DNA from 3 places in the Streptomyces halobius genome. Region 3 is predicted to be linked to each of the others. Evidence: riboswitches for the same ligand, from Rfam matches in the RefSeq annotation. Region 3 holds a riboswitch; each other region holds the start of a gene.

Region 1 (9,969 bases), 4.9 Mb from region 3:
GGACGCCTCCCGCGCGGCCGGTATGCCCGCATTGCCGTGGCTTGTCCTGCCGACGCTCGGGCTGGCCTGCGCCGCCGCTCTGCACTGGCTGCACCGCACGGGCCGTCTGACCCCGCTGGTGCAGGCCCAGCCGGCGTCGGCCTGAGCCCGCGTCAGTTCCGTTCGGGCCGCCCCCTGTGCCGTACGGGGGGCGGCCCTCGCCGGCAGCCGGCCTCTGGCCAGGCCGCTCTCCGTACGTACTGTGACCTCTCTCACGGTCGACACCACCCCTTCCCTGCCACTCGTCCCTCTTGCACACTCTGCGAACCCCTGTCTCCCCACACTTCAAGAGGGCTTGAGAACTATGGCTGAATTCAACCGGCGGCGGTTCCTCCAGATCGCCGGCGCCACCGCGGGCACCGCGGCCCTGGCGGGCAGCATCGCCCGTGCCGCGGCCATCCCCGCGGCGCGCCGCTCGGGCTCCCTCCAGGACGTCGAGCACATCGTCGTGCTGATGCAGGAGAACCGTTCCTTCGACCAATACTTCGGCACGCTCAAGGGCGTACGCGGCTTCGGCGACCCGCGCACCGTGACGCTGCCGAACGGCAAGCCGGTGTGGAACCAGCCCGACGGCGGCAAGGACGTACTGCCCTTCCACCCGGACGCCGAGGACCTCGGCATGCAGTTCATCGCGGACCTCAATCATGACTGGGAGGGCGGCCACAAGGCTTTCCACAACGGCGCGTACGACCAGTGGATACCCGCCAAGTCCGAGCGCACGATGGCGTATCTGACCCGGCCGGACATCCCCTTCCACTATGCGCTCGCCGACGCGTTCACCGTCTGCGACGCCTACTACTGCTCGACGATCGGGGCCACCGACCCCAACCGCTACTACATGCTCTCCGGGTACACCGGCAACGACGGCACCGGTGGCGGGCCGGTCCTCGGCAACGAGGAGGCCGGGTACGGCTGGACGACGTACGCCGAGCGCCTGGAGAAGGCCGGAATCTCCTGGAAGGTCTACCAGGACATCGGCGACGGCCTGGACGCGGCGGGGAAGTGGGGCTGGATCGACGACGCCTATCGCGGCAACTACGGCTGCAACTCGCTCCTCTTCTTCAACCAGTACCGTGACGCCAAGCCCGGCGACCCCCTCTACGACAAGGCCCGCACCGGCACCAACGTCAAGGAGGGCGACGGTTACTTCGACCTCCTCAAGGCCGACGTCAAGGCGGACCGGTTGCCGCAGATCTCCTGGATACCCGCCCCCGAGGCGTTCGACGAGCACCCCAACTGGCCCACGAACTACGGCGCCTGGTACATCGCACAGGTCCTGGACGCCCTGACCGCCAACCCCGACGTGTGGAGCAAGACCGCCCTCTTCATCACCTACGACGAGAACGGCGGCTACTTCGACCACATCATCCCGCCGTACGTCCCGTACGGCGCCAGGCAGGGCAAGTCCACCGTCGACACGACGCTCGACTACTTCCCCGGCAACGCGACTTACGCAGAAGGAACCTACGGCATGGGGCCGCGGGTCCCGATGCTCGTCGTCTCGCCGTGGAGCACCGGCGGCTTCGTGAACTCCGAGGTCTTCGACCACACGTCGATCATCCGGTTCATGGAGAGCCGGTTCGGTGTGCGGGAGCCGAACATCTCGCCGTGGCGGCGCGCGATCTGCGGCGACCTCACCTCCGCCTTCGACTTCACCGGCAAGGACACCGACCCGGCGGAGCTCCCGGACACCGCCGGCTACGAGCCGCCGGACCACGAGCGCCACCCCGACTACTTCCCACACGCCCCCGCCAACCCGGCCCTGCCCAAGCAGGAACCCGGCTCCCGCCCCGCCCGCCCGCTGCCGTACGCGCCCCTGGTCGACGGCGCCGCCGACCCGGCCGCCGGGAAGTTCACGCTCACCTTCAGCGGTGGCGACGCGGCGGGCGTCTGCTTCCACGTCCGGTCCGCCAACCGCACCGACGGCCCCTGGACGTACACCACGGAGGCCGGCAAGACCCTCTCCGACACCTGGAACTCGGCGTACTCGAAGGGTGCCCACGACCTGACGGTGTTCGGCCCGAACGGCTTCCTGCGCACCTTCAAGAGCCCCGGCGGGACCGCGGGCCCCGAGGTGACCGCACGCCACGACAAGGCCGGCGGCAACCTCAAGCTGACCCTGACGAACGAGGGCTCGGCCGATGTCAACCTCACCCTGACGAACGGGTACGGCGGCGCGGCGGAGACGTTCAAGGTGAAGGCGGGCGCCACCGTGGAACACACGCTGGACCTGCGGGCGAGCAAGCGCTGGTACGACCTGACGGTGGTCTCCGACACGGACGCCGCCTTCCTGCGCCGCCTCGCCGGACATGTCGAGAACGGGGAGCCCGGGGTGAGCGACCCGGCAATCATCACCGGCTGACCAGTCGGCCGCGTGTACAGCCCGGCCCGGACAGTGCGCGTCCGGGCCGGGCCGGTTCGATCGTCAGGGGCGTGCCACAGCCCGATCAGTGAAAGTGACCGGCGGCCCCGCCTTTCTTGTGGCCGTGGCCGTGACCGTGACCGTGACCGGTGTCAGCCGGCCACCAGATGTCATTTCCGGGCCACCAGATGTCGTTTCCGGGCCACCAGATCCCGTTTCCGGTGTCCTTGTGGCTGGCGACTTTGTGGTCATGGGATTTGTGGTCGGCGGCAGCTGTGCCCGCCGCGCCGAGAAGAGTAGCGGTGGTCAGAGCGATGGCGGCGGTTACGACGCGTATTCGCATCAATAATCTCCCTGTTCGTCAGGGCACCCCAAGAGAGTGCCGTTGTCGAGCCTCGCCCGGCCAGGTGCCCGAGCTGGGAGGCATATATAAGGGTTTCCCGGGCCGAAGGCCGTTTGCCGCCGCGTCATTCAACCGGTGGTCACCTTCCACTGGAAGGGAGTCGGTCGGGGTGCGGGCATGGCGTGCATCCGCCATGATGCGTATTCGCGGGTATGCCGGCTCGGCGGCGCAGCGGGGCGGCAGCGCCCGGCAATCCGCGGTAGCCATGCGGGTGGCGGGGGCAGGCCCTCAGGCGGCTCGCGTCCATGACCGGCCCCCGCCACAGCGGGGTCAAGAGGCAGGCAGGCCGGCCCTGATCTCACGCGCAGCCGCGACCAGGTTCTCCAGGGAGGTCGTGACCTCGGGCCAGCCACGGGTCTTCAGACCGCAGTCGGGATTGACCCACAACCGCTCGGCCGGAATCGCCTCAAGCCCCTTGCGCAGCAAGGCCACCACCTCCTGCGCGCTCGGCACCCGCGGCGAGTGGATGTCGTACACGCCGGGGCCCACCTCGCGCGGATAGCCGGCGCCCGCGAGCTCCCCGGCCACCTGCATATGGGAACGGGCCGCCTCCAGGCTGATCACATCGGCGTCCAGATCGTCGATGGCCCGCAGGATGTCGCCGAACTCCGCATAGCACATATGGGTGTGGATCTGGGTGTCCGGACGGACTCCGGCCGTGGTGAGCCGGAACGCCTCGGTCGCCCAGGCGAGGTACGCGGCGTGCCCGTCGGCCCGCAGCGGCAGCGTCTCGCGCAGCGCCGGCTCATCGACCTGGATCACCGAACTTCCCGCCGCCTCAAGGTCGTTCACCTCGTCCCGCAGTGCCAGCGCCACCTGGCGGGCGGTGTCGCCGAGCGACTGGTCGTCGCGGACGAAGGACCAGGCGAGCATGGTGACCGGGCCGGTGAGCATGCCCTTGACCGGGCGGTCGGTGAGCGACTGGGCGTACCGGGTCCAGCGCGCCGTCATCGGTTCCGGACGGGAGATGTCCCCGGCCAGGATCGGCGGCCGGACATAGCGGGTGCCGTAGGACTGCACCCAGCCGTGCTGCGTGGCGAGATAGCCGGCCAGCCGCTCGGCGAAGTACTGGACCATGTCGTTGCGCTCCGGCTCGCCGTGCACCAGCACATCGATACCGGCCTTCTCCTGGAAGCCGATGACGTCCCGGATCTCGGCCGCGATGCGCTCCTCGTACGCGGCGCTGTCGATCCGCCCGGTGCGCAGATCGGCGCGGGCCGTCCGCAGCCCGGTGGTCTGCGGGAACGAGCCGATGGTGGTCGTCGGCAGCAGCGGCAGCCGCAGCTGGGCGCGCTGGGCCGCGGCCCGCTCGGCGTACGGCTGCGAACGGCGGGTGTCGGCGTCGGTGACCGCCGCGGCGCGCGCCCGTACCGCGGGGTCGTAGGTCAGCGCGGAACCGGCACGGGACGCCAAGGCGGCCCGGTTCGCGGCCAGTTCGGCGGCGATGGTGTCGGTGCCCCGTTCCAGGCCGCGCGCCAGCGTGACGATCTCGGTGGCCTTCTGCCGGGCGAACGCGAGCCAGCGGGCGATCTGCGGATCGATGTCCCGCTCGGCGGTGACGTCCAGCGGGACATGCAGCAGGGAGCAGGACGACGACACGTCGACCCGGTCGGCGAGGCCCAAGAGGGTCCCCAAGGTGGACAGTGACTTCTCGAAGTCGTTGATCCACACGTTGCGGCCGTTGACGACGCCCGCGACCAGCCGCTTGCCGGGCAGCCCGCCGACCGCCGCCAGCTCGCCGAGGTTGGCGGCCGCGGCGCCGGTGAAGTCCAGCGCGAGGCCGTCGACGGGCGCCTTGGCGAGCACCGGCAGGGCGTCGCCCAGCCGGTCGAAGTAGGCCGCGACCAGCAGCTTCGGACGGTCGGCTGGTGTGCCGAGGACACGGTAGGCGCGGGCGGCGGCGTTGAGCACGGCGGGGGAGCGGTCCTGCACCAGCGCCGGCTCGTCCAGCTGCACCCACGCGGCACCGGCGGCCCGCAGATCGGCCAGCACCTCCTCGTACACCGGCAGCAGCCGGTCGAGCAGCGTCAGCGGGTCGAAGTCCGCGGCGACGCCGGGCGCCGGCTTGGACAGCAGCAGATAGGTGACCGGGCCGACCAGGACGGGCCGGGCGGTGAGACCGAGCGCCAGAGCCTCGCGGAGCTCGGCGACCTGCTTGGTGGAATCCGCCGTGAAGACCGTCTCCGGTCCCAACTCCGGTACCAGATAGTGGTAGTTGGTGTCGAACCACTTGGTCATCTCCAGCGGCGCCGCCTCCTGGGTGCCGCGCGCCATCGCGAAGTAGACGTCGATGGGGCATCCCCTGCTCGAGCGAAGCCGAGAGCTTGGGGAAGGATCGGCGGCCACCGCGGCCCGGTGCCGGGCCGGGATCGCGCCGACCATCACGGTGGTGTCCAGCACATGGTCGTAGTACGAGAAGTCGCCGGTCGGCACCTCGTGCACACCGGCCTCGGCAAGCTGTCGCCAGTTGCCGCGGCGCAGTTCGGCGGCGGTGTCCCGGAGGGCGTCGGCGGTGACCCGGCCCTTCCAGTAGCCCTCGATGGCCTTCTTCAGTTCCCGGTGCTGCCCCTGACGGGGATAGCCGTGCACGGTGGCCCGTACTGCCGCGGCTGGGGACTTGCTGGTCACGGAACTCTCCTTCGCGAGCGTGTCTCCATGTGACCCCGGGACGGGGCCGAGGACGCGAAGGGATGGCACAACGGGCGGACCACGACGCCAGACCGTGCCGTACGTGCCCGCCTGCTATGTCGCCGACCCGCCCTCGAAGGTCACCGGGATCTCCGCACGCGGTGTCGCGCACGGGCACTGGCAGGTCTTCGGACTCGCGGGCACATCCGCCGAAGGCGGACATCTACTGGCCGTCGCTTCCCAGACCCGGGATCGGGCCCAGTGCGTAAGACGGCGGTCGTTCCCACTCACCGCTGCGGGGCAGTCCCGGATTCCCACCGGGTTCCCTCTTGCGACGCGCCTGCCTGGCGGACAGGGCGAACCAGTTGCACGGCCAGCGTAGACGAGGACGTTCGCGGTCGGTATGGGGGGCGGGCCGCGACCCCGATCCGGCGGCGGGTGCGCCGGATCCGGTGGTGGGGTACGCCGAATCTTGCGGTGGTACGCCGAACGCCTCAGCCCGATGGCGGGAAGTCGCTGGTTGCGTTGTAGTGGAGGTGGGCGGCCGCGCATGGAGGGTCGCCTTTGCCGCCACCGGTGGAGCGGCAGAACCGGAGGGGTGGCCGGATGAGGAACTGCGTCAGGGCGGCCGTAGCCCCACGGCCACGACCGCCCTGTTCGCGGTGACGATGTTCAGGATGCAGGTGTTTCGGTTACTCAGGCAGTCCCGCTACTTCAGTGCGCTGCGCTGCTGCCACTGCGACCAGGTCTCTTGCCACACCTCAAGGCCGTTGCCGACATCGGTCTTGCTGGTGTTGCTGGTGCCCTTCACCTCGACCGTGGAGCCGATCGACAGGAAGTCGTAGACCTTCTTGGCGTCGTTGGTGGTCATACCGAAACAGCCATGGCTGTTGTTGACCACGCCCAGGGACTTGTTCCACGGGGCGGAGTGCAGAAAGGTCCCGGAGGCGGTCAGGTGGGTGACCCACTGCGAGTCCAGCATCCACTCGTTGCCGTGCCCGATGGTGGAGGAGTCCATCGTCTCCGCCGCGTTCTTGCTGCGCACGGTGTGCACACCACCGCGGGTCGGGTCCTGCGGGGAGCCCGCGGAGCCGGTGACGGAGCCGACGTTCCTGCCGTCCTCGTACATGGTCAGGGTGTGCGAGGGGACGTCGATGACGGCCTTGCGGTCGGCGCCGATACGGAAGTCGAAGTTGTAGTCGCGGGCGAACCAGCCGCCCTCACCGGAGTTGATACCGCCCAGTGCGCCCTTCACCGAGACCTTGGTGCCGGCCGGCCAGTAGTCCTTGGGGCGCCAGTCGATGCGGTCCTTGCCGGTCCAGTCCCTGACCCAGCCCCAGGCGCCCTCGACCTTCGGCTGCGAGGTGACCTTCATCGCTTTCTCGATCTCCGCGCGCCTGTCCTTGGCTATCGGGTTGTCGAAGAGAATCGAGATCGGCATACCGGTGCCGACGGTCTGCCCGCCGCCCGGCGTGTTGGTCAGCTTGTTGACCTTGTCGGCCTCCTCCGTGGTGAAGACCGAGGTGGCGGAGGATTCCTTGCCCTCCGTCGACTTCGCCTTCGTCCGCACGGTGTAGGTGGTCTTCGGTTTGACCTTGTTGTCCGACTTCCATGACGAGCCGTCACCGGCCAGCTGTCCGGCGACCTTGGCGCCGTCGTCGTCCTTGACCTCTACCGAGACCAGCTTGCCGCCGTCGGCCTGCACCGATATCCCGGAGCCGAGCTGGGCCGCCTTGCTGCCCCCGGCCGGGGTGACGGTCACCTTGGCCGCGCCCGCGTCCGGCGACGACGCATTGGCACCTCCTCCGCACGCGGTCAGCAGCGCGGCGGCCGCTGTCACGGCGGGTATCAACCGGGCAAGGTGGCGACGTGATCCGGCGTGCACGAGGGTCCCTCCCAAACAGAACAACTGACAGTGGCGGAACCCGGCCCGGTGACGGCATCACCGTCCAGGGCCGTCCGGGCCCGTTCAGGCCCCTCGCATCCGCCGCATATGCAGATGTTTTGTCTGCTTAGGAGGTTGTCCGGAGCATCTGTTGTTTAGGACACGGTTTGATCTCGATGGGTTGCAGTGAAGTGCCGCAAATCGCCTACGCGGGGACGTAGAGGAATACGGAAGTGTTCCGTATCAAACAGGACAAACCGCCTCAAAGTCATGTCAGTCCGTGTATGGCTGTGACCTGTATTGGGGCGTGGGGCCGGGGGCCTCGGTCGTCGGGCCGGGGGTGCCGGGCGCCGGGGGTCCGTCCGGCGCATCGGTCGGTGTCCCGGTGTCCGTCTCGGTCTCCGAGGTCGGCGGGGAGGTCGGGGACTCACCCGGGGATGTGGGCGACTCCGTCCCGGGGGTCTCCGTGGGAGGGCTCGTCGGAGTATCGGTGTCGCCGGTGTCCCCGTTGGGACGCTTGAACCACTGCCCCGTCTCCGGGTCGACGAGGATGAAGATCTCCATCGGGGCCGACGACTTCTCCACAAAGACCACGTTCGAGCGCTGGTATCCCGACCACTTCTCGCCGACCTCCTTCGGCGCCTTGCCCTCGAAGGACACCGGTGGAGTGAGCGGGTTCCCGCAACGGCAGCGCACCCGCGGCAGTCCGCGCGCATCCACCAGCACGGCCGTACCGGTCTGCAGCACCGCCTGGTAGTCGATGGCCTTGCCGTCCTTGTAGCCGTGGTTGGTGACCCGGGTGTCCCGTTGCAGCTGTACGGGTGTCAGGGAGCGTAGATGGGACGGGATCGCGCTCGCGTCCATGTCCAGCACGCCGGCGAACGCTTCGGCCTTCTTCGGGTCGCGCTGCAGGAAGGCGATCTGCTGCTCGACATCGCAGCTCGACGTGCGCTGGCTGCCGCCGTACAGGCCGGACTGCCCGCCGGACACACTGGGCGCGCGATTGCCCTCGGCCGTCGCGCTGGGGGGCACGGCCGGCGCGGTGGCCGCGTCGGACTCATCCGCCGTCGATTTGGTGAAGGGGTCGTCACCTTCGGCGGCTGCGGGCTGGAGGCTCAGCTCGTCCCCGCCGGCCGTGCCGTCCGGACGGGTGAGCACGATGGTCAGGATGATGGCCGCGACCACGGCCACCGAGATGATCACGACCCGCGGCACGGACCGCCACCAGGGCCCGCCGCCCCCAGGACCGCCGCCGTTGCCCCCGCCGCCACCGCCTCCGCCCCCGCCGCCCTCGCCGGGGCCGCCCGGGGGGCCGGGCCGTCCCGGTGCGATGGGCTGTTCCGGCCGGCCCTCGGGCGGGCCTGCACCCACCTGAGTCGGTTCGTGGGAGGGGGCGGAGGGTGTGCCGGACGGGGGGCCGGAGAGTGGTCCGGAGGGCGGTCCGGTGGGGTGGCTGTCCGGCGACGGTGGAGCTGTCACGGGTCCCTCTTCCGGCGCGAGTGGGCCATTCGGCGATGCGGATTTTGCCCTAATTTGTCTAGGTTGAGGTAATTGTGTGCTCGGGTCCCGTGCTGTCCGCAAGCGGGGCGGCCCGTGCGTGCTCACGGTGGTGCGTACAGGAGTTGGCGAGACGTCATGCGGGCCGTCGTGCGAGACGTCTTGGGAGCCGTCGTGCGAGCCGTGCGGCCTGAGAACCGTGAGGTGGCCTCAGTTCGGCGGGCGCGCCTCAGGCCGGATGGCACGTCGGGATCGGACGCGGTTGGTTCGTCGGGATCGGGCGGCGGATCGACCGTCGGGACCGGACGCCGGATCGCTCGTCGGGATCGGGCGGCGGTGGCTCTGGGGCTGGACGGCGGATGACTCGTCGGGATCTCGGACAAAGCGTCGCGCACCGTCCTCCCGCATCCGGATCCTCACCCCGTCCCGTATTCGGGTCGCCACTCCGTCCCGTATCGGGGGATCGCACCGTCCCGTATTCGGATCGTCACTCCGTCCTGCGTCCGGCAGGAGGCAGCGTGAGCCAGATATCCGGTCCCGGTCCCGGTTCGGCCGTCCCCGCGCACCCGGCGGCTCCGGGTGGCGCCACGCCGCCCCTGCGGGCCTGGGGGCAGGCGCTCGCCGCGGCCGCGGCCGGCATCGTCACCATGTGCGTGGTCGCCGCCCTCGATGTCGTGCCGCTGTCGGTGACACTGGCCGGCGCCCTGGTGACGGCCACCGTCTTCCTGGCACCGCTGCGCCACCGGGCGGTGGCGCGCACCGGTGAGCTGCTCGCCCGTATCGCCCGAACGGCCGTGTGCTGGCTGCTGCTTCTGCTGCTCCTCGCACTCTTCGCCCGGAGCAGCTTCACGGTCTCCCTGGGCGACGACATCGCCGACGAAATCGGAGCGGAGCTCGGCGCGACACCCACCATCGGCTCCGCGCCGATGTGCCCGCGACGCTCGGTTTCGGCCTGCTCTGGCTCCTGGCGCTGCTGGCCCTCACCTTCCTCGTCTCCCGTAGGGCCCCGCTCTCCTCCCGACTGCTGCACTTCCAGAACTCCGTACGGCCGCCCGCCTTCGCGATGCTGCTGGTGCTGCTCTGCTACGCGGTGATCGGGCTGATCGTCGGCGTGATCGTGCTCATCACCGAGGGGCATCCCGCCGAGACGCTCGC
Region 2 (9,969 bases), 940 kb from region 3:
CTCGCCGTTTGGCCGGCTGATCGCCCCGACGGACCGATCAGCCGAGGACGAACGGGAGTTTCGGGGCCAGCTCCCCCAGTTCGGCCTTCTCCGCTTCGACCGGGGCACGCCGTCCGGTGCCGATCAGCAGCGCGTCCTTGTCGGAGAACGACGGGGAAAACGCCGCACCGGCGATCTTCTCCAGCATCTCGCGTGACCGGGCGAGCCCCTCGGCGGGCGGTTCGGCCGCGTCCGGGAGGTACGCGATCAGGTCGAGATGGTGCAGCGTCCATTCCAGGACGTACGCGGAGAGGTAGTCGCCTGCGGTGAGCACCTCGTCGCGGGTGCCGACCCGGACAGCGGGATCCGCGAGTTCGGCGGCGCGACCGGCGGCGGAACCGACATCGTCCAAGTGGAACTTGAGCAGCCGCGGCTCTTCGTACGCGGCGGCCAAGCGGACGATCAGCGCGTCGAGCGGGTCATCGCCGGTCGGCGGCGTCGCGGCGACGTCCCAGTAGGTCACCGCGTCCCGGGTCGGTTCTGTTTCGGCGGGGGTGACGAGGGTGATCAGGACGTCCTGAGCGTCGATGATCAGGTGGCACACCAGGTCCCGCACGAGCCAGCCGGTGCAGCCGGAAGGCCGCGCGAAGTCCTCGTCCGGGAGTTCGGCGACCGCTGTGCGCAACGCCGCCCAAGAGCGTGAGAAGAGGTCCACCGCCGCAAGCTAGCAGCGCCCGGCCCCCGGCTGCGACCGACTTTCCCCGGTCCGCGAACGTGGAACTAGCCTTTGCGAACGTGGAACTCGGGCTCCTACCTCGGGATTCGGGCTCGCGAACGTGGCACTCGCGGGTCGTCGGCGAGTCCCACGCTCAGGCCTCTCGGTGGGATTCTCTCTCCCTCAACTCCACGCACAGCATTCGCCGGACGGCGAGCCGAAGTGCTCCGCTACGGATGACCGGCCGCACCGGGACGCCACCCCCTACGCCGGCTCGGGCAGACGGTCGAGGCGATCGCGGTGGGCCCGGGTCAGGCGGAGGCGTTCCGCAGCGAGGTTCTCCACAGGGAACGGTAACGGCGAAGCGGGCCCATGACGTCGGTCCACTGGCAAGGCTCGACACCGACCCACTGGCAAGGCTGGGCACCGCACTACCTGACCGAAGACACAGACCCTGGACGGAAAACCGTTTGACCCCCGCCGACGCCCGGCGATCGGATGGCGGCCCATGAGCACAGGGCAGATGCATCCCGGCCAACGCCCCATCGACGGCGACCTCGTACGACGGCTGATCGACGGACAGTTCCCGCAGTGGTCCGGGCTCGCGGTGGAGCCGTTTCCGTCCGGCGGCACGGTCAACGCCATGTACCGGCTGGGCGACGGCATGGTCGTACGTCTGCCGCTGGTGAAGGGCGGAGCCAAGGACGTATCGAGGGAGCTGGAGTGGCTGCCCCGCCTCGCTCCTCGTCTGCCCACGGGCATCCCCGAGGTGCTCGGGGCCGGGGAGCCCGCCGAGGGGTATCCGTGGCCGTGGTCGGTGTACCGGTGGCTGGCGGGGAAGCACCCCGAGGCGGGGGCGCTGAGCCAGCCGGTGCTGCTGGCCGAGGATCTGGCCGAGTTCGTGGCGGCGATGCGGAGCATCAGCCTGCCGGGCGCGCCGACGGCCCATCGCGGCGGGCCGCTCGCCTCGCTCGATGCCTCGACCCGGGCGGCGATCGAGGAACTGCGCGGGATGCCGGAGGAGGGCGTCGACTGCGATGGCGTGGCCGCCGTATGGGAGGACGCGCTGAGGGCGCCGGGCTGGGACGGGCCGCCGGTGTGGCTGCATGCCGATCTGATGCCGGGCAATCTGCTGGTGGACGGTGACAGGCTGACCTCGGTGATCGACTTCGGGTGCATGGGCGTGGGCGATCCGGCCTGCGATCTGTTCCCGGCGTGGAATCTGCTGCCGCCCGAGGCAAGGGAGGTCTTCCGCGCGGCGCTCGGCGTGGACGACGCGACCTGGAACCGCGGCCGGGGGCGGACGCTCTCACAGGCGCTGATCACGCTGCCGTACTACCGCAGGACGAACCCGGCGATGGCGTGCACCGCCCGGCACGTGATCCGGGCGGTGCTGGCCGAGGGCTGAGTTCTCCGGGGGGTGTACCGGAGGGGCGAACGGCTCCTGGACGGCCGCCCGTACCGCGACCACACCCACGACCAGACCCGGGCGCTCCGGTACGTCACGCCAGACCACCTCGGCCGGAACTTCCACCCGAGGCCGTTGCGGACGGTCAGGTCGTCCGACCGCTTTCCGAGACCCACACCGGCACCTCGCCGGCCGATTACTCGGAGCCGACTGACGCACACCGTCGTAGCCCACCCCCCGGACCGGCTGCTCCCGCACCCACCACCCGTACCTGGGAGCGCGCCCCGGGCGTGGTTGTGGCGGTGCGCCCTGGTGCGCTCGACCGCCAGCGGTGCCGAACCAGACGCCGTGAGCTCAGGACGGTGTGGAGATGGGGCGCCCCCTGCACGTCAGTCGAGGGGCGTCCGGGGATTGCGGATCGCGTTCACCAGACCAGCAACGAGGTTCGCCCGCTCGGCCATGGCCTCGATCACCAGGTACTCGTGGTCGGCGTGGGCACCGCCCCCGACTGCTCCCAGGCCATCGAGTGTCGGCACCCCCAGCGCGGCCGTGAAGTTGCCGTCACTTCCGCCGCCGACCGCCTTGCCTTCAAGGCCGGGAAGCAGCTGCTGTGCCACCGCGAGGAGCCCGGCCGACGCCGACTCAGGCATCGGGGGCCGGCTGACAGCCCCCTGAACCTCGATTTCCGCCTCATCGAGATGCGGAGCCAGCGCCGCGAACGCGGACTCGATGCGTTCCTTCTCGTCGGCCGACTCGACCCGGACGTCGGCGATGACGGTCGCCTCTGCGGGAACGACATTGTCGAGGGTTCCTGCGGACGCGACGGTCGGGGTGACAGTCGTGCCGATGTCGGGGCGACCAAGCGCTGCGATATCCAGTACCTGGTGTGCTGCCTCGATCAGGGCATTGACCCCGGCCGCGGGCTCAAGACCTGCGTGCGACGCCCGGCCCGCGACAGAGACCTGGAACGTGCCGCAGCCTTTACGGCCGGTCTTCAGAGATCCGCCTTCAGCGGCTCCCTCGAACACAAGCACAGCGCCGCATGCAAGGGCTCGTTCTTCGATGAGAGGTCGAGAGGAGTGGGAGCCGACCTCTTCGTCGGCGGTCACCAGGATCTCGACGCCTGACCGGTCGTCGAGCGTCGCCAGGCCATGAACGGCCTGCACCAAACCGCCGAGCATGTCGAAGACCCCGGGGCCGGTCGCATGCCCGTCTGCGACCGTGAACGGGCGGCGTGCAAGGGTGCCGAGCGGAAACACCGTGTCATGGTGACCGAGGATCAGTACCTGGGGATCGCCACCGGCTGACCAGTGGACGTGCGGCCCGGCCTCGCTCTCCACAAGGACGGCCTGCCCACCGAGGCGTCTCTCGATGACGGCGGCGACAGCTGTGGCCGATGCCCTCAAGGCGTCGAGATCGCGCGACGGAGACTCGACTTCGACGAGTGTCCTGAGGTCCTCGATCATCGCGTCAATATTCATGTTCACATTGACGGTCTTGTGCATCGTCACGATGCAAGGGTACTCGGTACGTCGTAACGGAATGGAGCCAACCTGCCCAAAGCAAGCGCCTCTCGCCCAGGCCCAGCAGATCGCGCGGAGCGGCGCGCGCGTCGGTCACGTACGAGTGTCCGTCACGTACAAGTACAGGAGAGCACATAGGAGTGCAGGCCACGGGCATCGAGTGGTCTTCGGCCAGCTCGGTTGTCTTGAGCCAGGACAACCAGGGCCCGCACCCGCACCAGCCGCTTCGCAGCACTTCGCCCCGCCGACCAAACGATCGACGGGGCGAAGTGATCAGGACCCCGAATTAACCAACAGCATCGTGGCCGGTGCGGGGCCTCGCACCACCACCGTCCGCTTTACCGTGACCGCCCCCTCCACCCCCGCCACCCCTTCTACGCCTCTACGCCTCTACGCCTCTACGCCTCTACGCCTCTACGCCTCTACGCCTCTACGCTCTAACGAGACCCTCCGGCCGGAGCGCACAACTTCCACGTGCCCTTTTGCTTCCGCAGGTAGACGGGTGTCGGCTTCTGGGCCGGCCGGGTCACCACGACCCTGGCGACATCTCCTTTGATCCGGACATCCGATGTCTCGATCGGTATCGGCTTCGAATGGGTATCGCGCTCGTCATCGCCCGAGCCATCGTCCTCGTCGGCGATGCCGCGGGCCTCCTCCAGGCAGAGCAGGCCGATCATCTTGTGCGTGTTCCCCCGGTCGACCGCGAGGGCGAAGTCCGCGACCACCTTCTTGATCCTCGACTCCTCGCTCTCCTCCTCGCCCGGGAGCAGATATGCCGTGACGCCTCCGGCGACGGCGAGCAAAACGGCGGCTGCCCCGAGATACCACCACATCCTCCGCCGCCGGAACGGCCGACGGGGAGGCGGCTGTTCCCCCGCCACGGGCGGCTGCGGGCCGCCCCCAGGCGGAACGGGCGGTGGCTCGTTTCCCTGCGGAGGCCAGGGAGACTCCCCCTGACCGGGCTGGTGTGACACCACTCCAACACCTTTCTGCTCAGGACGGGTCCTCGAAGCGCGACATCAGAAGCTCGTCCAGCTCCTGACCGAAATCCTTTGGGTCGATGTCCCCTTCGTAGACCAGGGCGATCTTCCCCACTGCGATATCCGGGGAAAGGCAGTATTTGAGAATGCCGCCGTCTGTCGTGATCTGCAGCAGGCGCGTCGACGGGATACGGGCGTCGTCGTCCCAACCGGGGACGCCGTCGGGGAAGTCGGCCAGCTCGGCGATGGTGCCCATTTCCATGGGTCGCGCCACACCGAACGAGTCGGTGCTCGCCGAGGCGAACCCCGCATGGACTTGACGCAGGAACACCTGCACCGGTTCTGGGAAGCTCTCCCAGAAGTCCGGCTCCTCGAACGTGCCGGGGTCATAGCCGACCCAGGACACCAGCTCGCCGTCGTCCGTCTCCAGAACGTAAGCCAGCACCGGGGAATCATCGGTCATACAGACGCGCACGTCGACGCAGTGCGCGTTCAGCACCTCGGCGAACTCGGGAAGAAGGTCGAGAAAGCTCTGGTTCCAGAGCGACAACGCGGTTCGGCGACGAGATTCCGCATCGGCTGACAGCGCGATCGGCCGCCATTTTTCAGGGATCCGGGAGATCTCATCGGAGTCGTTGCCGACAAACGTCAGTGACCAATCGTCGAGCGTAGCGGCGATTTCGTCCGGGCCCATATCCAACCTCCGTCACTGTCACTGGCTCTTGAGCAGCTGGTCGATGATTTCCTGCAACTTCTTGCGCGTCTCGTTCTCCAGCCCGACCTGCTCTCTTATCCATCGCGGATCCGCGCCCGACACATAGGCCGCGCTCCTGGATTTCTTCGATTCGTTCGCGGCCTTCGACAGCCACTGAAAGTTCAGCGGGGCACGCGCGACCACGTACATGTTCCGGGGCGTGAGCTTCATAAAGCCCCGCATCTGGACGAGTTCGGCCAAGGGGACGATGTGGTCCGGCGAAACCTTGGGCTTCCCGGAGTTATACGATCCGATCGTACGGCCGGACGCCGCCGGATACGCCGTATCTCTGTCCGTGGCCTGCGGACGCGCGACGCCACGGAGCCTGATGTCGCCTACCCTGCCCGGGTTGCCCTTTCGGATGACTTCGTACACCTGGCGTATCGGGGAGTTTTTGGGGACTTGCCAGTTCTTGCCGTTCGGGGGCGGCGGGGGTGCGGTCCAGTTCGACGAAACGGGCTTCTTGGCCTGCTCAAGATCGGATAACTTCCGCCGGGTAGGCGCCTTAAGGCCCAGAGGGCCCGAGTCCTCGTCCTCGAGCGCCCTCATCGCCTGGTAACACGCCCGCAGTTGGGCGACGACCGTGGCTCTGCGGGCCTCTAAGGACGCTTTCTCCGCGTTGTACGCCGCCGCGGCCGCCGATTGCGCCGGCATCCGGAATACATGCGGTTTGGCGTTGTGCGCACGGATCTCCGCCCCGATCTGCCGGGCGGCCGCAACCTGTGTCGCGCATAGGTCAACCGGTCGGACCGGTTTGGCCTCCGCCGGGGAAATGAACCCGAAGAGTGCGGCCAGCACCACCAGCGCGGCCAGGAGCCGCTTGAATATGCGTGGCAAACCCATACCTCCCCCATCAATCAGAATCTGGCCGTGTCAAGCAACGGCTCACCCTGCGGAGCCCGCTAAGCCTCTAAGCCGCTAAGCCCACGAGACATGCCTGGCATGGGGATGACGGGTTCCGTTTCTCGGCTCAGTGGTTATGGACGCCTCGTCAGGTGCCGGGCCATTTTCAGCGCAGTCGCGCAGCAGCCGTCGGCCGCCAATGGCCCGCCTACGCCTGCTCGTTTTCGACCTTGCCCATGGCCCATCGCTCATCGCCCGTTGCCCGGGATTTCCCTGGTAAGACGTGCCGTGCCTGCATCGGACGTGGCTGACGCTAGCCACGTCCGATGAAATCCCGCTTGTACGGCAATGAATCCGCTGATGGGAGGGCATTGGCAGTCGGCTCACCGAAGGAGAGCCGAAGGGCCGGGGAGAGCCGAAGGAGAGCGGAGGAGTCCGAGTTGGTGGCCCGGCGCGCACAGGTGGAGCGGTCCCACGCCCGTGAGATCCGCGAGGAGCCGTGGCTGCCGGAGGTGGACCGCGCCCGGATGGTGGATCCTCGACCATGTCCACGACTCCTCGACCACGTCCACGACTACAAGAGCCGAACCCTGGCCGCGCATGTGCGCTGGCTGGAGGAGATCCTGGAGGAGCTCACCAAGCGAGACCGGGAACCGGGCGGGGCCGCCCCTCGGCATCGATCGCGACAAACGTCAGCCGGCCGGTGGCCACTTCGGCGACCGGCCCCGAGGCATTCCAACGCTCGGCCGTCACACGGACCACCACCGTCATCGACGTCCGGCCCGCCCCTTCGAGTTCGGCACGCACGCTGAGCAGATCGCCGGCGCGTACCGGGGCCAGGAACGTCATCCGGTCCACCGACACGGTCACCGCCGGACCGTCGGCATGCCGCCCGGCGGCGGCCGCGGCCGCGTCGTCGATGAGCTTCATCACCACGCCACCGTGAATGGTGCCGTAGAGGTTGGTGTCGTGCTCGCTCATGATGTGCGCGAGCGTCACCTGGGAATCGTCCGGCGTCTTGGCGGCGGAATCCAGGGTCGCGGTTCGGTCGGACACGTCAACTCTCCTTCGCGAGTCGCGGAAAACAGCCCGGGGATCGAAGGAGTGGCGGGCGGCGAGGCACGGGGCCTGCCCGGTTCCGCCGGCCCCGTCGAGCCGTCGGGATCACCGCACGCCCCGGTGGCATGCGGGCAGCGGCAGGTCTTCGGACTCACGGGCACGCCTCGCGTACGTTCGAGTCGTTCGCACGAGTCGTCCGTACGAGGCATCTACTGGCCGTCGCTTCCCGGGCCCGAGCGCGGGCCCAGTGCGTATGACGGCGGTCGTTCCCGCTCACCGCTGCGGGGCAGTCCCGGATTCCCACCAGGTTCCCTCTTACGACGCGCCTGCCTGGCTGACAGGGCGAACCAGCTGCAGCGCCAGGGTAACCACAGCCGGATTCCCGCGTGGTCCGCAGGCCCCGTTCCCCGGCTGAAGAGCGCCGGCGCGCGGTGGGCGGAGCGGTATCGCACGCGGGTCCTGCCGGGTGGCGGAAGGGCGGGCACCAACAGTCCGGCCCCGGAACCCTCCCTGATGGTGGACGGCGTCAGGCTGGGGCCGGACGCGACCCCGCTGCGGCAACAGGCCGATGTCCGACGGCCGGGGAGTTGCCCCGGTTATCGGCGCCATATCGCCTAATCTTCCAGAAATGACGTCACGTCACGAAGGGGAAATTCCGTGCCTTCTCGCCTCAACCCGTACATCAGCTTCGACGGCAACGCCCGACAAGCGATGGAATTCTACAAGGAGGTCTTCGGCGGCACCCTGAGGATGAACACGTACGGAGAGTTCGGCGAGAAGGAGGCCGGAGACGCCGCCGACAAGATCATGCACAGCATGCTCGAAACGGACAGCGGGTTCACACTCATGGGCGCGGATATCCCCCCGGGGATGGCGTACAAGCCCGGAAACAACCTCTCCGTGAGTGTGAGCGGGGATGACGCCGCCGCACTGCGCGGCTACTGGGACAAGCTCTCCGGCGACGGCACGGTCACGGTCCCGCTGGAGAAGCAGATGTGGGGCGACGTCTTCGGCATGTGTACGGACCGCTTCGGAATCACCTGGCTGGTCAACATCAGCGAGCAGCCGGCCTGAACGGGCAGCGGCCGCGCGGGCCCGCTGCCCGGCATGGGGGATGGAATCCCTCCGCGAAAAGCCTCACTGCCCGCAGCCCCGTGCCCTGCACCGTGCCAAGGCTCCGGCTTCAAGGGGCCACCATTCTCGGCAGGTTGTGAGCGCTCGAACCGGCCGGTCCACGGGCTGCCCGGCAGCAACTGGGACCAGACGAGGCCCCTGGCCAGGAGAGGACCCTGACCAACACCGGGTCAGGGTCCTCGTCCGTCCACGTGGGCGCTGCGGAGCTCCCCCCTGGCGTCAGCCTGCGGACAGTCCGGCGTCGGACGGGCTCGGTGTCCGCGTCTCCTGATGCTCGTCGGCAGCGCGGCCGGCCTGCTGGGCCGGGATCCGGCGTACGCATTCGATGAGGTAGTCGCCGGTGTCCGGGTCGAGGGTGACGCCATGGGTTTCGCTGCGGAAGCCGGGGAAGCCCCGGTCGAAGGACTCCAGGGCCGTCAGGTAGCGCAGCAGCGGCCCGTCGGGGGTGCCGGTGTTCTCGCCGGGCATCAGGACGGGGATGCCGGGCGGGGTGACGGTGACCATGGCGGCGGCCACCCGGTCGGCCGCGTCGGCCAGCCGTACCCGCTCGGTGCCACCGCGGATCAGGCGCTGATAACACGTCTGGGGCGGGGTGACGGGCTCGGGCAGGTCCTGGAAGGCGGTATCGAGCAGCTCGACCAGGTGCGCCTCGCGCAGGTGGTCATGCATCTCCTGGCACAGTTCGCGCAGGGTACGACCGGTGTAGCGCTGGTGGTACTCGGCGACCAGCTCGGGTAGCACGCGCTCCAGCGGCGCGTCCTCGTCGTAGAGCGCCTTGAAGTCCATCAAGGCGTCCATGAGGGTTCCCCACTTGCCCTTGGTGATCCCCATGGAGAACAGGATGAGCGTGGTGTAGCTGTCGGTCTTCTCCACCACGATGTTCCTGGTGGCCAGATAGGCGGTGAGGACGCGGGCGGGGATGCCCCAGTCGGCCATCTGCCCGGTGGCGTCGATGCCAGGACAGGTGAGGGTGACCTTGACGGGATCGAGCAGGCAGTACCCCTCGGTCAGGCCGGTGAAGCCGTGCCAGTCGGCGTCCGGCTCCAACTGCCAGCAGGCCGGTTCGCTGCGCAGCAGTTCGGCCGGCGCGTCGGCGAAGGGCAGCCGCTCGCCGGTGTCCGGGTCGGTCACGGTCCCGGGCTGCCAGACGCCGAAGAACCAGCCGGGCCGGTCACCGGCGGCCGCCATGCGTCGTCCGACACGTACCACCGTCTGGCGGAAGCGGATGGCCTCGGTCACCGCCTCGTCGATGAGCCAGCGGCCTTGCGGCCCGTCCATCATGGCGGTGGCCACGTCCAGGGAGGCGATCATCGGGTAGAGCGGCGAGGTGGTTCCGTGCATCATGAACGCCTCGTTGAACCGGTCGTGCTCAACAGGCGCCCGGGGCGCGGGCTTGACGTGCACCATGGCGCTCTGCGACAGCGCCGCCAACAGCTTGTGGGTGGACTGGGTGGAGAAAACGGTGGGGCGTTCGGGGCCGGGGAAGGTGTCGGGGCCCACCGCCATCCCGTAGCGCCCGGCGTAGAGAGGATGAAAGCGGGCGTAGGCGAACCACGCCTCGTCGAAGTGGAGCC
Region 3 (9,969 bases):
ACCACCCCTGGCTGAGAGGCTGCGCCCCGCCCCTTCCGATCCGCCGGTGGCCCGCCCGTCCGTGACGACCACCAGCAGCGGCCGTCGCGACGGGTCCCGCATCCGCTCCACCCGCAGCACCTCATGGGCCTTCAGCAGCCCTTCCGCCAGCGGCGTACGGCCGCCCGTCGGCAGCCGCTCCAGCCGCGCCGCACCCGCCTCGACCGACGACGTCGGTGGCAGCGCCAGCTCGGCGCCCTGCCCGCGGAAGGTGATCAGCCCGACCTTGTCGCGCCGCTGATAGGCGTCGAGCAGCAGCGAGAGCACCGCGCCCTTGACCGCGCTCATCCGCTGCCGCGCCGCCATCGAACCGGACGCGTCCACGACGAACAGGACGAGATTGCCCTCCCGCCCCTCCCGGACCGCCTCCCGCAGATCGTCACGGCGCACCACGAGCCCCGGCCCGCTGCGGCGCCGCGCCCGCTGATGCGGCGCCGCGGCGTGCACGGTCGCCGCCAGGTGCAGCTTGCCCAGGGCGCCTCGGGGCCGGCGGGCCCCGGTCGTCCGGCCGTGCGCGGTACGCGCGCGCGACCGGCGGCCGTCCGCGCCCTCACCGAGTCCCGGGACGTCCAGCCGCCGGGTCTTGAACGGCTCCGCCGCGCCGACGGGCGCCCGCTCGCCGCCGGAATCCCCAGTCGGCTGCTCCGCGGGCTGTTCGGCGGGCTGCTGCCCGGGGGCCGGGGCGTCGGCGCCGGGCGTGTCCGCCGGGCCCTGGTCCCGCTCCTGGCAGGGCGGCGGCGCCTGCTCCGGCACGCCCTGCCGGTCGTCGTGCGGCGGCTGCCCGCCGGGGCCGTCCGGGCCGCCCTCGGGCCCGTCGCCGGGACCGTCCGGGCCGCCATCGTCCGGACCCTCCGGCTCCGGATCGTCGTCGCCGTCCGCGCCGTCGAACTCCTCCAGCGTCCGGTCGAGCTTGTCCTCGTCGAGGCCGGGCGCGTCGAAGGGGGCCCGCCGCCGCCGGTGCGGCAGCGCCAGCAGCGCGGCCTGCCGGACGTCCTCCGTCAGGACCTCGGTACGTCCCGCCCACGCGGCCAGCGCGGTCGCGGTGCGCGCCATCACGATGTCGGCGCGCATCCCGTCCACCTCGAACGCGGCACAGACCGCGGCGATCTGGCGCAGCGCCCCATCACCGAGCTCGACGGACGGCAGCAACTCCCGGGCCGCCACGATGCGTTCGCGCAGCGCGTGCTCCTCGGCCGCCCAGCGCGCCGCGAAGCCCGCCGGGTCCGCGTCGTATGCCAGCCGCCGCCGCACGACCTCCACCCGCCGGTCGGGTTCGCGCGAGGCCGCGACCTCGACCGTGAGCCCGAAGCGGTCCAGCAGCTGCGGTCGGAGCTCGCCCTCTTCGGGGTTCATGGTGCCGACGAGGAGGAAGCGCGCGGCGTGCCGTACGGAGACGCCTTCGCGCTCGACGTAGGAGGCGCCCATGGCGGCGGCGTCCAAGAGGAGGTCGATGAGGTGGTCGTGCAGCAAATTGACCTCGTCGACGTACAGGATTCCGCGGTGCGCGTCCGCCAGCAGCCCCGGCTCGAAGGCCTTGACGCCCTCGGCGAGCGCGCGCTCGATGTCGAGGGCGCCGACGAGACGGTCCTCGGAGGCGCCGACGGGCAGTTCGACCATGCGGGTCTGGCGGTTCTCATGGGCGTCCGGCTCGTGGGGCCCGTCGGGACACGCGGGGTCGGGCGCGGCCGGGTCGCAGGAGAAGCGGCAGCCGGTGACGACGGTGACGTCGGGCGTCAGAGCTGCGAGGGCGCGGACCGCTGTCGACTTCGCGCTGCCTTTCTCACCGCGCACGAGTACGCCGCCGACGGCTGGGGAGACGGCGTTGAGCAGCAGGCTCAGTCGCAGGTCGTCCGCCCCGACGATCGCCGTGAACGGGTAGGTGACCGAAGTCATCAACGGGTACCCCCTTCGAGGGAAGTGCTGTGATCGGGCGCGTCAGTGGCCGTGGGCTGTGCGAAGGTGCCGCCATGGGCCCCGCCATCGCGGGGATGTTCCGGGGACCGCCAAGAGCACGGAGGTACGGGATCTTTCGGCTCCGCGCACGCGGAGTTGCTCGGCAAGTCGGGCGCCCCCGGAGGAACGAACGGCAGCCCCTCCGGCACCCCCTTCTCGATCAGCCGCAACAGCGCGTCCGTGTCCGCGTGCTCCTCGATCAGATCGCCCAGGCGGTCCAGCTGCTCCTCGCGCAGTCTGCCGAAAGCGGTGTCCGGGGCCGGTACGAAGGCCCGGCCCGCGTCGGATGCGACCCGCCGCAGGAACGCCCGGCGGAAGTCGTCGCTCTCCAGGGAGCCGTGCCAGTGCGTGCCCCATACCGAGCCGACCCTGCAACCGTCGAGACCGTTTCCTCGGTCATCAGAGATGAACGTCTCGTCCCCGCCGGCCACTTCGGCCACGCCGTGGTGGATCTCGTATCCCTCGACTCGTTCGCCGAGCGCTTGGCCCACCGGTCTGGCGAGGCACTTCTCGCGGGCGAACCGCACCCGCACCGGCAGCAGTCCCAGCCCTGCGACCGTCCCCGCCCGCGACTCGACCTCGTCCTCGATGCGCTCGCCCAGCATCTGGAAGCCGCCGCAGATGCCCAGCACCGGACGGCCCTCGGCGGCCCGCCGGGCGACGGCGTCCGCAAGACCGCGCTCGCGCAGCCACTCCAGCGCCCGCACCGTGCCACGGGTGCCCGGCAGCACGACCAGGTCCGCGTCGACCAGCTCCTCCGGGCGGTCCACGAACCGCACCACCACGCCCGGTTCGGCGGCCAGCGCGTCCACGTCCGTGAAGTTCGACATCAGCGGCACGGCGGCGACCGCGACCCTGAGGACGTCCGCGCCATGCGGCGGGGCCACGACCGACTCGCGTACGGCGCCGCGCATCGACACCCGCAGGCCGTCCTCCTCGTCGATGCCGAGGCCGTGCTGGAAGGGCAGGACGCCGTACGTCCTGCGTCCCGTCAGCCCGCGCAGCATGTCGAGGCCCGGCTCCAGCAGCGTCACATCGCCGCGGAACTTGTTCACCAGATACCCGGCGACGAGGGCCTGGTCCTCGGGACCGAGCAGCGCCGTCGTCCCGAAGAAGGACGCGAAGACCCCGCCGCGGTCGATGTCGCCGACCACGACGACCGGCAGTCGCGCCGCCCGCGCGATACCCATGTTGACGATGTCGGTGCGCCGGAGGTTGATCTCCGCCGGACTCCCGGCCCCTTCGCAGATCACCGCGTCATACGTGCCCCGAAGCTCCTCCAGGCACTCCGCGACGGTGCCGAGCAACTGCTCCTGCCGGCCCGCATGGTAGCCGCGCGCACTCAACTCCCCCACCGGCTTGCCCAGCAGCACCACCTGGCTGCTGCGGTCGCTGCCCGGCTTGAGCAGCACCGGATTCATCAGCGCGGTCGGCTCCACCCGCGCCGCGGCGGCCTGCATCGCCTGGGCCCGCCCGATCTCCGCACCCTCGTGCGTCACGAACGAGTTCAGCGACATGTTCTGCGCCTTGAACGGCGCCACCCGTACGCCCTGCCGGACCAGCCAGCGGCAGATGCCCGCCGTGACCACGCTCTTGCCCGCGTCGGACGTCGTACCGGCGACCAGCAGGCCACCGCCGACGGCCCCGCCGGACCTCTTCCACCGCCCGTTCACCGGGTCCTCCTCGTCTGCCGGGAGCCCGCACCGGTGCTCCGCGCGGCGACGGCGGTCCGTCGCGCCGCGCCGACCGCCAGCCGGCCCGCGACCGTCGTCGCCAGCGCCAGCGCGCCCACCCGCCGCGAGAGCCGGACCGCCCGGTCGATATCGGATACGCCCGGCGGGCGCGCCCCGCCGTTGAGTACCGGACGGTGTTCCACCCGCCCGCCGTACGCCAGCGTGCCGCCCAGCCGTACGCCCAGCGCCCCCGCGAACGACGCTTCCACCGGGCCCGCGTTGGGGCTGGGGTGCGCGCTTCCGTCGGCCCGCCAGGCCCGCAGCGCGCCGCGCCGGTCGGGACCCGCGAGCACCGTCAGGGCGGCGGTCAGCCGGGAGCCGGGCCAGCCGACCACATCGTCGAGCCGCGCCGAGGCCCAGCCGAACCGGCGGTAGCGCCGCGACCTGTGGCCCACCATCGCGTCCAGGGTGTTCACCGCGCGGAACGCCACCATTCCGGGCACACCGCCCAACGCGCCCCACACCAGGGCGCCCACCACCGCGTCCGAGGTGTTCTCGGCGACCGACTCCACCACCGCGCGGGCCATCTGCGGCCCGTCCAGCGCCTGTGGATCCCGCCCGCACAGATGCGGCAGCCGTTCCCGCGCCACGTCCAGGTCACCCGCCGCCAGCGCACCGCCGACGGCGCGCGCCTCCCGGCCGAGCGAGGTGCCGCCCAGCACCGCCCAGACCGTGGCCGCGGTCAGCGCGACCCGGGCGCCGGGGCGGTGCCGCACCGCGCGGTGCAGCAGCGCGGCAGCGGCCGCAGCGCCGCCCGCGCAGAGCGCCGTGTGTGCCGCACCGTATCCGCGGTGATCGCGCCACAGCCGGTGCTCGACGGCGCCGGCGGCGCGGCCGAACGCGGCCACCGGATGGCCGCGCCGGGGGTCCGCCGCGAGCAGGTCGCCGAGAAAGCCGAGGGTCGCGCCGCACGCGTAGGCCGCGTGTTCGCCGCGCACCGGCTCAGACCGCCGTCCGGCCTCGGAGGGCCGCGGCGACGGCAGGGGGCACGCAGGTCAGAGCAAGGGGGACAGAAGCCAGAGCAGATCTCGAACTGCGGCCGGGCATGGGCGATATGTCCTCACTCAGGGTCCGCGCCCTGGCTCGACGTGTCGGCGACCAGAGTCTCCTGGCTCCCCGGATCGGCGTTTCCCCCGGCCTTCCAGTCCGTACGCACCCGGCCCCGCGGGCGGACGCGTGGCGGACCGTGGCCTTCGCTGGAGGAACGCTCCCCGGTGACAGTGGCGGGACCGCGCCGGATTCTCACCGGACTTCCTCAACTGTCGCCGAATGGCCCGGGCAGTCCACCACGGTCCGCGAAGGCCCGTCAACTCGCCCCTGACCTGCGACGCAGCCCTGTGACGGAAGGTGTGGCAGATGCCACAGGGTGGCGGTCGTGTCACGGAAGGGTGCCCACGCACCTGATTCCACGTCACTGTCGGTGCACGGCACGGCGAGGGGGCCGCGCCGGAAGGGGCCCGAGGGATGCCGCAGAGCGCTGACCGTCAGGAGATCCGCATCCGGATCACGGGTACGGACAATCCGCACCAGGACATCGAGGATCTCAAGGCGTGGCTGGAGCGCGAGCCTTGGCTGCGGCATCAGCCGCACGACTGGACGGTCCGGCCGGGGCCGGCGGACGCGGCACATGTCGCCGCGCGCGAAACGCGTCCGTCGAAGGGCGGTGCCGAGGAACTCAAGCGGGTGCTGATCGCTCCCGGCACCGATCTGTTGACAGATGACGAGGTCGTCATCTGCCGGCCCCAGGAGCCGTGGGAGCTGGAGCAGCGGCTGGACGCCGTCGCCCAAGAGGCGCGCGGACTGCTGCTGGTGCACTTCTCGGGGCACGGGTGGGTCGGCTCGGACGACGGCGATCTGCAGCTGATGGTCGGCGTCTCGGCCACCCGGCCCGCCACAAGACCGTCTCCTGGCAGGACATAATGCCGTCCTGCCTCGACAACGCGGCGGGCCGACCGGATCGTGTTCGTCCTGGAGTGCTGTTACTCCGGCAATGCCGACGAAACCTTCCAGTCCCGCCGTGAACCCATGTCGCTGCTGATGGCCGCGCAGCCCACCCGCCGTATCTTCAGCGGCGACGAACCGGCCGGCGGCAGCCTCTTCACCCGTGCCGCGGTGCCGATCGTGGAATGCGGCATGCGTCGACCCGCCGCACCGACCCGGACCGCGACCCGACCTGTGGATCCCCGAATCCACCGCCGACTACGAGGAGGCCCGCCGCGGGATCCCCGCCGACGCCTCCCCGGCGCCCCTGCGCAACACCGGCCCCGTCGCGTACTCCCCGCTGGTTGTCGGATTCCCGGCGGACGCGCGGCCGGCCGACGTCGAACAGGTCGGCGCCTCCTGGCGGGAGCTGCTCACCGGGAGCGACGGTGATCATGCCGCGCTCAAGCTGCTGCGCCCCAGCCCGGTGCTGTCCGGCACCGGCCTGCTGCACACCCTCGGCCTCTATCTCGCGGGTGACGGCTCCCGGATCGGCGCCGGGAGCACGCCCGACGCCGGGCCCGTCCGGGATGTCGAGGGGCGGCTCTCCGCCCCGGGCAGCCAGTACGCGGGCAGCACGGAACTGCTGTGGTCGCTGCGCCCGGAACCGTCGCCGACCGCACCGCGGGCGGCGACCAGGTGGCCCGAGTGCTGGACGGATATGACAAGGCGCAGAAGTCCAGCCAGGTGCTGATCCTCTTCGACGCCTCCACCTCCATGGCGGAGAGCGGCAGGATGCCGATCGCCCTCAGCGCGGCCGGCCGCGCCCTGGAGATGGTGGGCGCCCGCCACACGTACGGACTGTGGACCTTCCCGGCCCGCGGGCGGCCCACGGATCCCGCGGCGGTACGCCGGGTGGTGCCGCTCGGCACCGCCGACCCGGCCCCCGGCAAGGCCGCACTGGACCGGATCGCGAAGGGGGAACCGGGAGAACTCGTCGAGCACGGCGCCGCGATGGCGGAGGCGCCGACCACCGCCGTACGACGGGAAGAACGGCCGGAAGAAGGGCCGGACCCCGACCACGATGTACGGCATGGTCGCCCAGCTGCGCCCGTACGAAGGGCTCACCGTCAACACCCTGGAATCCGCCTGGGCCAACGGCGGCGACCGGGAGGCGACCAGCTTCACCAAGGGCGAGCAGGTCGGCACGCTCCAGCAGGGCGTCGCCGACATCAAGGACCGGCTGGACTCGATCACGCCGCACGAGGCCACCACGATGGACGAGACGGAGAGCCGCCGATGGTGCGCCGAGGGCCGCGCGGTGTTTATGCGCAACTGGCCGGTGGAGTACGCCTCGGTCGCCGAAAAACTCAAGCCGGGCGTCCCGCGGCCCACGGTGAGGCACCGGCCTACACCCGGACGCTGTACGCCGCGCTGCGCGGCCCAACCGCGCCCGCGCAGCGCCCACTACCAGACCTTCAGCAAGGTCGCGCAGATCCGGGTCCCGGAGTACCTCAACAGTCGCGGCGGCACGGCCATCGCGGACCCCTGGCGAAAAGAAGCGAACGAGGCGCTCAGTGGCCGCGGCTGACGCCGTGGTCCGCCGGTTCCCCCAAGCTCTCAAGGAGCAGGGGGAGCCCCACCGTCCGGTCGGTGCCTGCGCGTGCCACCTGCGGCTGTTGTCAGCCGGCGACGATCAGATAGATGCCGTACGCCACGGCCGCCGCGCACAGCGCGAAGGCCGCCGTAGCCCCAACCCGCGCGCCCACGCCGGGCGCGGTGGACGCCGCGGCGCCCTCTTTCCCGCCTTCCGGGGCGGGCTTGCGGGACGTGCCGACGATGCCGACGGTGAACAGGCCCACGATTCCGACCGTCACCGCGAAGCTGACGCCGAAGACCTGGCCGAGAGCTGCCCAGTCGATGCTCATATGTGTTCCTTAGATGAAGGCCGCTAGGGCGTGGCCGTCGCGGCCTCGGCGCGCCGGGCTGCCGGCGCGGTGGGGGTGGCGGCGCCGTCCGCCTCCGGTCCCGCGTCCGCCGCTTCCGGGGTACGGGGTGCCGGGATACCCGCCGGGGGAGGGGAGACGGCCTGCAGCGCGGCGGTCACCACACCGGCCGGCTCCGCGGCCGGGACCTCGTTGACATTGGTGTGGTCGACCGGCTTGCGCCGGGAGGCGACCCAGATCGCGCCGCAGACGGCGAGCCCGAGCACCGCGACCGTGGCCACGCCCCAGTCGCCCCGTCCGGCCAGGAAGGCGGCGCCCGCCGCGACCAGACCGGCGGCCGGCAGCGTCAGCCCCCAGGCGGCGACCATCCGGCCGGCCGTGGACCAGCGCACCACGCCGCCCTTGCGGCCCAGCCCCGAGCCCATCACGGAGCCGGAGCAGACCTGGGTGGTGGAGAGCGCGAAGCCGAGGTGCGAGGAGGCCAGGATGGTGGCCGCGGCGCCGGTCTGGGCGGCGAAGCCCTGCGGCGGCCGGATGTCGGTGAGGCCCTTGCCCATCGTGCGGATGATCCGCCAGCCGCCCAGGTACGTACCGAGCGCGATGGCGAGACCGGCCGAGACGATGACCCACAGCGGCGGGTCGGTGTGCGGGGCGACCACACCGCCGGTGATCAGCGCGAGCGTGATCACGCCCATCGTCTTCTGTGCGTCATTGGTGCCGTGGGCGAGCGAGACCAGGGCGGCCGAGGCGATCTGCCCGGCTCGGTAGCCCTTGGCGGTGTCCTTCTCGTCGCGGTTACGTGCCAGCCGGTAGGTCAGCCGGGTGGCCGCCATCGCCGCGAGTCCGGCGACGACCGGGGCCGCCACGGCCGGGATCAGCACCTTCATCACCACGGCCTCGCCGTGCACCCCGCTGGTGCCGACGGAGACCAGGGTCGCGCCGATCAGACCGCCGAAGAGGGCGTGGGAGGAGCTGGAGGGGAGTCCGGCGAGCCAGGTGAGCAGATTCCAGACGATCGCGCCGACCAGGCCGGCGAAGATCACTTCAGGTCTGATACCGGCGCTCTCATCAATGATTCCGCCGGAGATGGTCTTGGCTACCTCCACCGACAGGAACGCTCCGACGAGATTCAGTACCGCAGACATCGCCACCGCGGTCTTGGGTCGCAAGGCGCCGGTGGAGATGGTGGTGGCCATCGCGTTGGCCGTGTCATGGAAGCCGTTCGTAAAGTCGAACACCAAGGCCGTGACGATCACGATCCCGATGAGAAGCGTGATGTGTTCCATTCACCCAGGCAATCCGTTCGAAGTCAGTGGTCGCGGGGACCGTACGGAGGGTGGATGAACGGAAAGTGAACTGAAGCGGGCTCAGCGGTGACGCACCCGCACTGTTCACGCGGAGATGTCTCTCACGTCACTTGCCTATCACCCTGCGGCAACCTTCATCTGCTCCGCCGGTGGCCTGTTCCGGCGGTTCCCGTCGGTACGTTGCGGTTCCCGTCGTTGCGTTGTGGTGTTGATCACCGGGTGCGGGTGCGGGTGCGGGTGCGGGTGCGGGTGTCGGTGCCGCGCCGCGCCTTGAACGGCTGACCCGGGACCGCCGACCGGGGGGCGGCTCGTCTCCGCCTCATCGCCCCGACTGGCACGTCTGTCCCCATATGGGGGATTCCGGGGGGATGAATCCCCGGCGTACAGTGCCTCGGCCCGCCCGTACGGTGTCGCGCACCGCTTCTGTTTCTGCTCCGCCTATGCCGCCACCGCGCCCTATGCCGCCACCGCGCCGGAGGACACCATGAAGGACCCGTTCGACCGCCTCGCCGCCGTCTGGGACGAGCTGGTCACCACCGCCCGCCGAACGGTCACCGACGGCCTGGTGGTCGGCACGTCGGGCAATGTCTCGGTCCGCGTCAGGGACCTGGTCCTGGTCACGCCCAGCGGGGTCCGCTACGACCGGCTGGGACCGTCCGACACCACCGGGGTCGACCTCGACGGCAACCAGATCATCGGGCGGCTCCGGCCGACCAGCGAACTCCCGCTGCACCTGGCGGTCTACCGCAGCACCTCGGCCACCGCCGTCGTGCACACCCACGCCCCGCACGCCACGGCCGTCTCCACCCTCGTTCCCGAACTGCCGCCGGTCCACTACATGACCGCGGCGCTCGGCGGGCCCGTCCGGGTCGCGCCGTACGCCCTCTACGGCAGCGACGAACTGGCCGCGAACATGCTCGGCGCGCTGCGCGACCGCACCGCCTGTCTGCTCCAGAACCACGGCACCCTCGCCTACGGCGACAGCCTCGACCAGGCGCTGGACCGCACCGCCCAGCTGGAGTGGATGTGCCGGGTCTGGCTCACCGCCGCCTCCGTTCCCGGCCACAGCCC

The links. Region 3 has a riboswitch for cobalamin ahead of K9S39_RS33510 (cobalamin biosynthesis protein). Riboswitches for the same ligand answer to the same signal wherever they lie in the genome.
Region 1: another riboswitch for cobalamin. It lies ahead of metE (5-methyltetrahydropteroyltriglutamate--homocysteine S-methyltransferase); the one in region 3 lies ahead of K9S39_RS33510 (cobalamin biosynthesis protein).
Region 2: another riboswitch for cobalamin. It lies ahead of K9S39_RS37795 (acyl-CoA thioesterase); the one in region 3 lies ahead of K9S39_RS33510 (cobalamin biosynthesis protein).

The regions. Positions count from the first base shown of each region.
Region 1 is NZ_CP086322.1:2,518,485-2,528,453, reverse strand. Features, by position in the region: gene K9S39_RS11860 (MFS transporter) at 1-145, shown strand, start outside; gene K9S39_RS11855 (phosphocholine-specific phospholipase C) at 344-2,401, shown strand; gene K9S39_RS11850 (hypothetical protein) at 2,490-2,750, shown strand; gene metE (5-methyltetrahydropteroyltriglutamate--homocysteine S-methyltransferase) at 3,075-5,432, opposite strand; cobalamin riboswitch at 5,595-5,814, opposite strand; gene K9S39_RS11840 (L,D-transpeptidase) at 6,142-7,272, opposite strand; gene K9S39_RS11835 (DUF6777 domain-containing protein) at 7,591-8,532, opposite strand; partial or broken gene K9S39_RS42985 (streptophobe family protein) at 9,174-9,969, shown strand, end outside.
Region 2 is NZ_CP086322.1:8,330,411-8,340,379, reverse strand. Features, by position in the region: gene K9S39_RS37825 (maleylpyruvate isomerase N-terminal domain-containing protein) at 38-694, opposite strand; gene K9S39_RS37820 (aminoglycoside phosphotransferase family protein) at 1,203-2,102, shown strand; gene K9S39_RS37815 (M20 family metallopeptidase) at 2,492-3,607, opposite strand; gene K9S39_RS37810 (Rv0361 family membrane protein) at 4,063-4,458, opposite strand; gene K9S39_RS37805 (hypothetical protein) at 4,619-5,299, opposite strand; gene K9S39_RS37800 (hypothetical protein) at 5,318-6,196, opposite strand; partial or broken gene K9S39_RS37795 (acyl-CoA thioesterase) at 6,851-7,183, opposite strand; cobalamin riboswitch at 7,382-7,629, opposite strand; gene K9S39_RS37790 (VOC family protein) at 7,919-8,335, shown strand; gene K9S39_RS37785 (Orn/Lys/Arg family decarboxylase) at 8,615-9,969, opposite strand, start outside.
Region 3 is NZ_CP086322.1:7,394,758-7,404,726, forward strand. Features, by position in the region: gene K9S39_RS33500 (putative cobaltochelatase) at 1-1,932, opposite strand, end outside; gene K9S39_RS33505 (cobyric acid synthase) at 1,932-3,665, opposite strand; gene K9S39_RS33510 (cobalamin biosynthesis protein) at 3,662-4,663, opposite strand; cobalamin riboswitch at 4,828-4,981, opposite strand; gene K9S39_RS33515 (hypothetical protein) at 5,190-5,645, shown strand; gene K9S39_RS33520 (substrate-binding domain-containing protein) at 5,830-6,399, shown strand; gene K9S39_RS33525 (type 2 periplasmic-binding domain-containing protein) at 6,739-7,236, shown strand; gene K9S39_RS33530 (hypothetical protein) at 7,328-7,573, opposite strand; gene K9S39_RS33535 (inorganic phosphate transporter) at 7,597-8,877, opposite strand; gene K9S39_RS33540 (class II aldolase/adducin family protein) at 9,383-9,969, shown strand, end outside.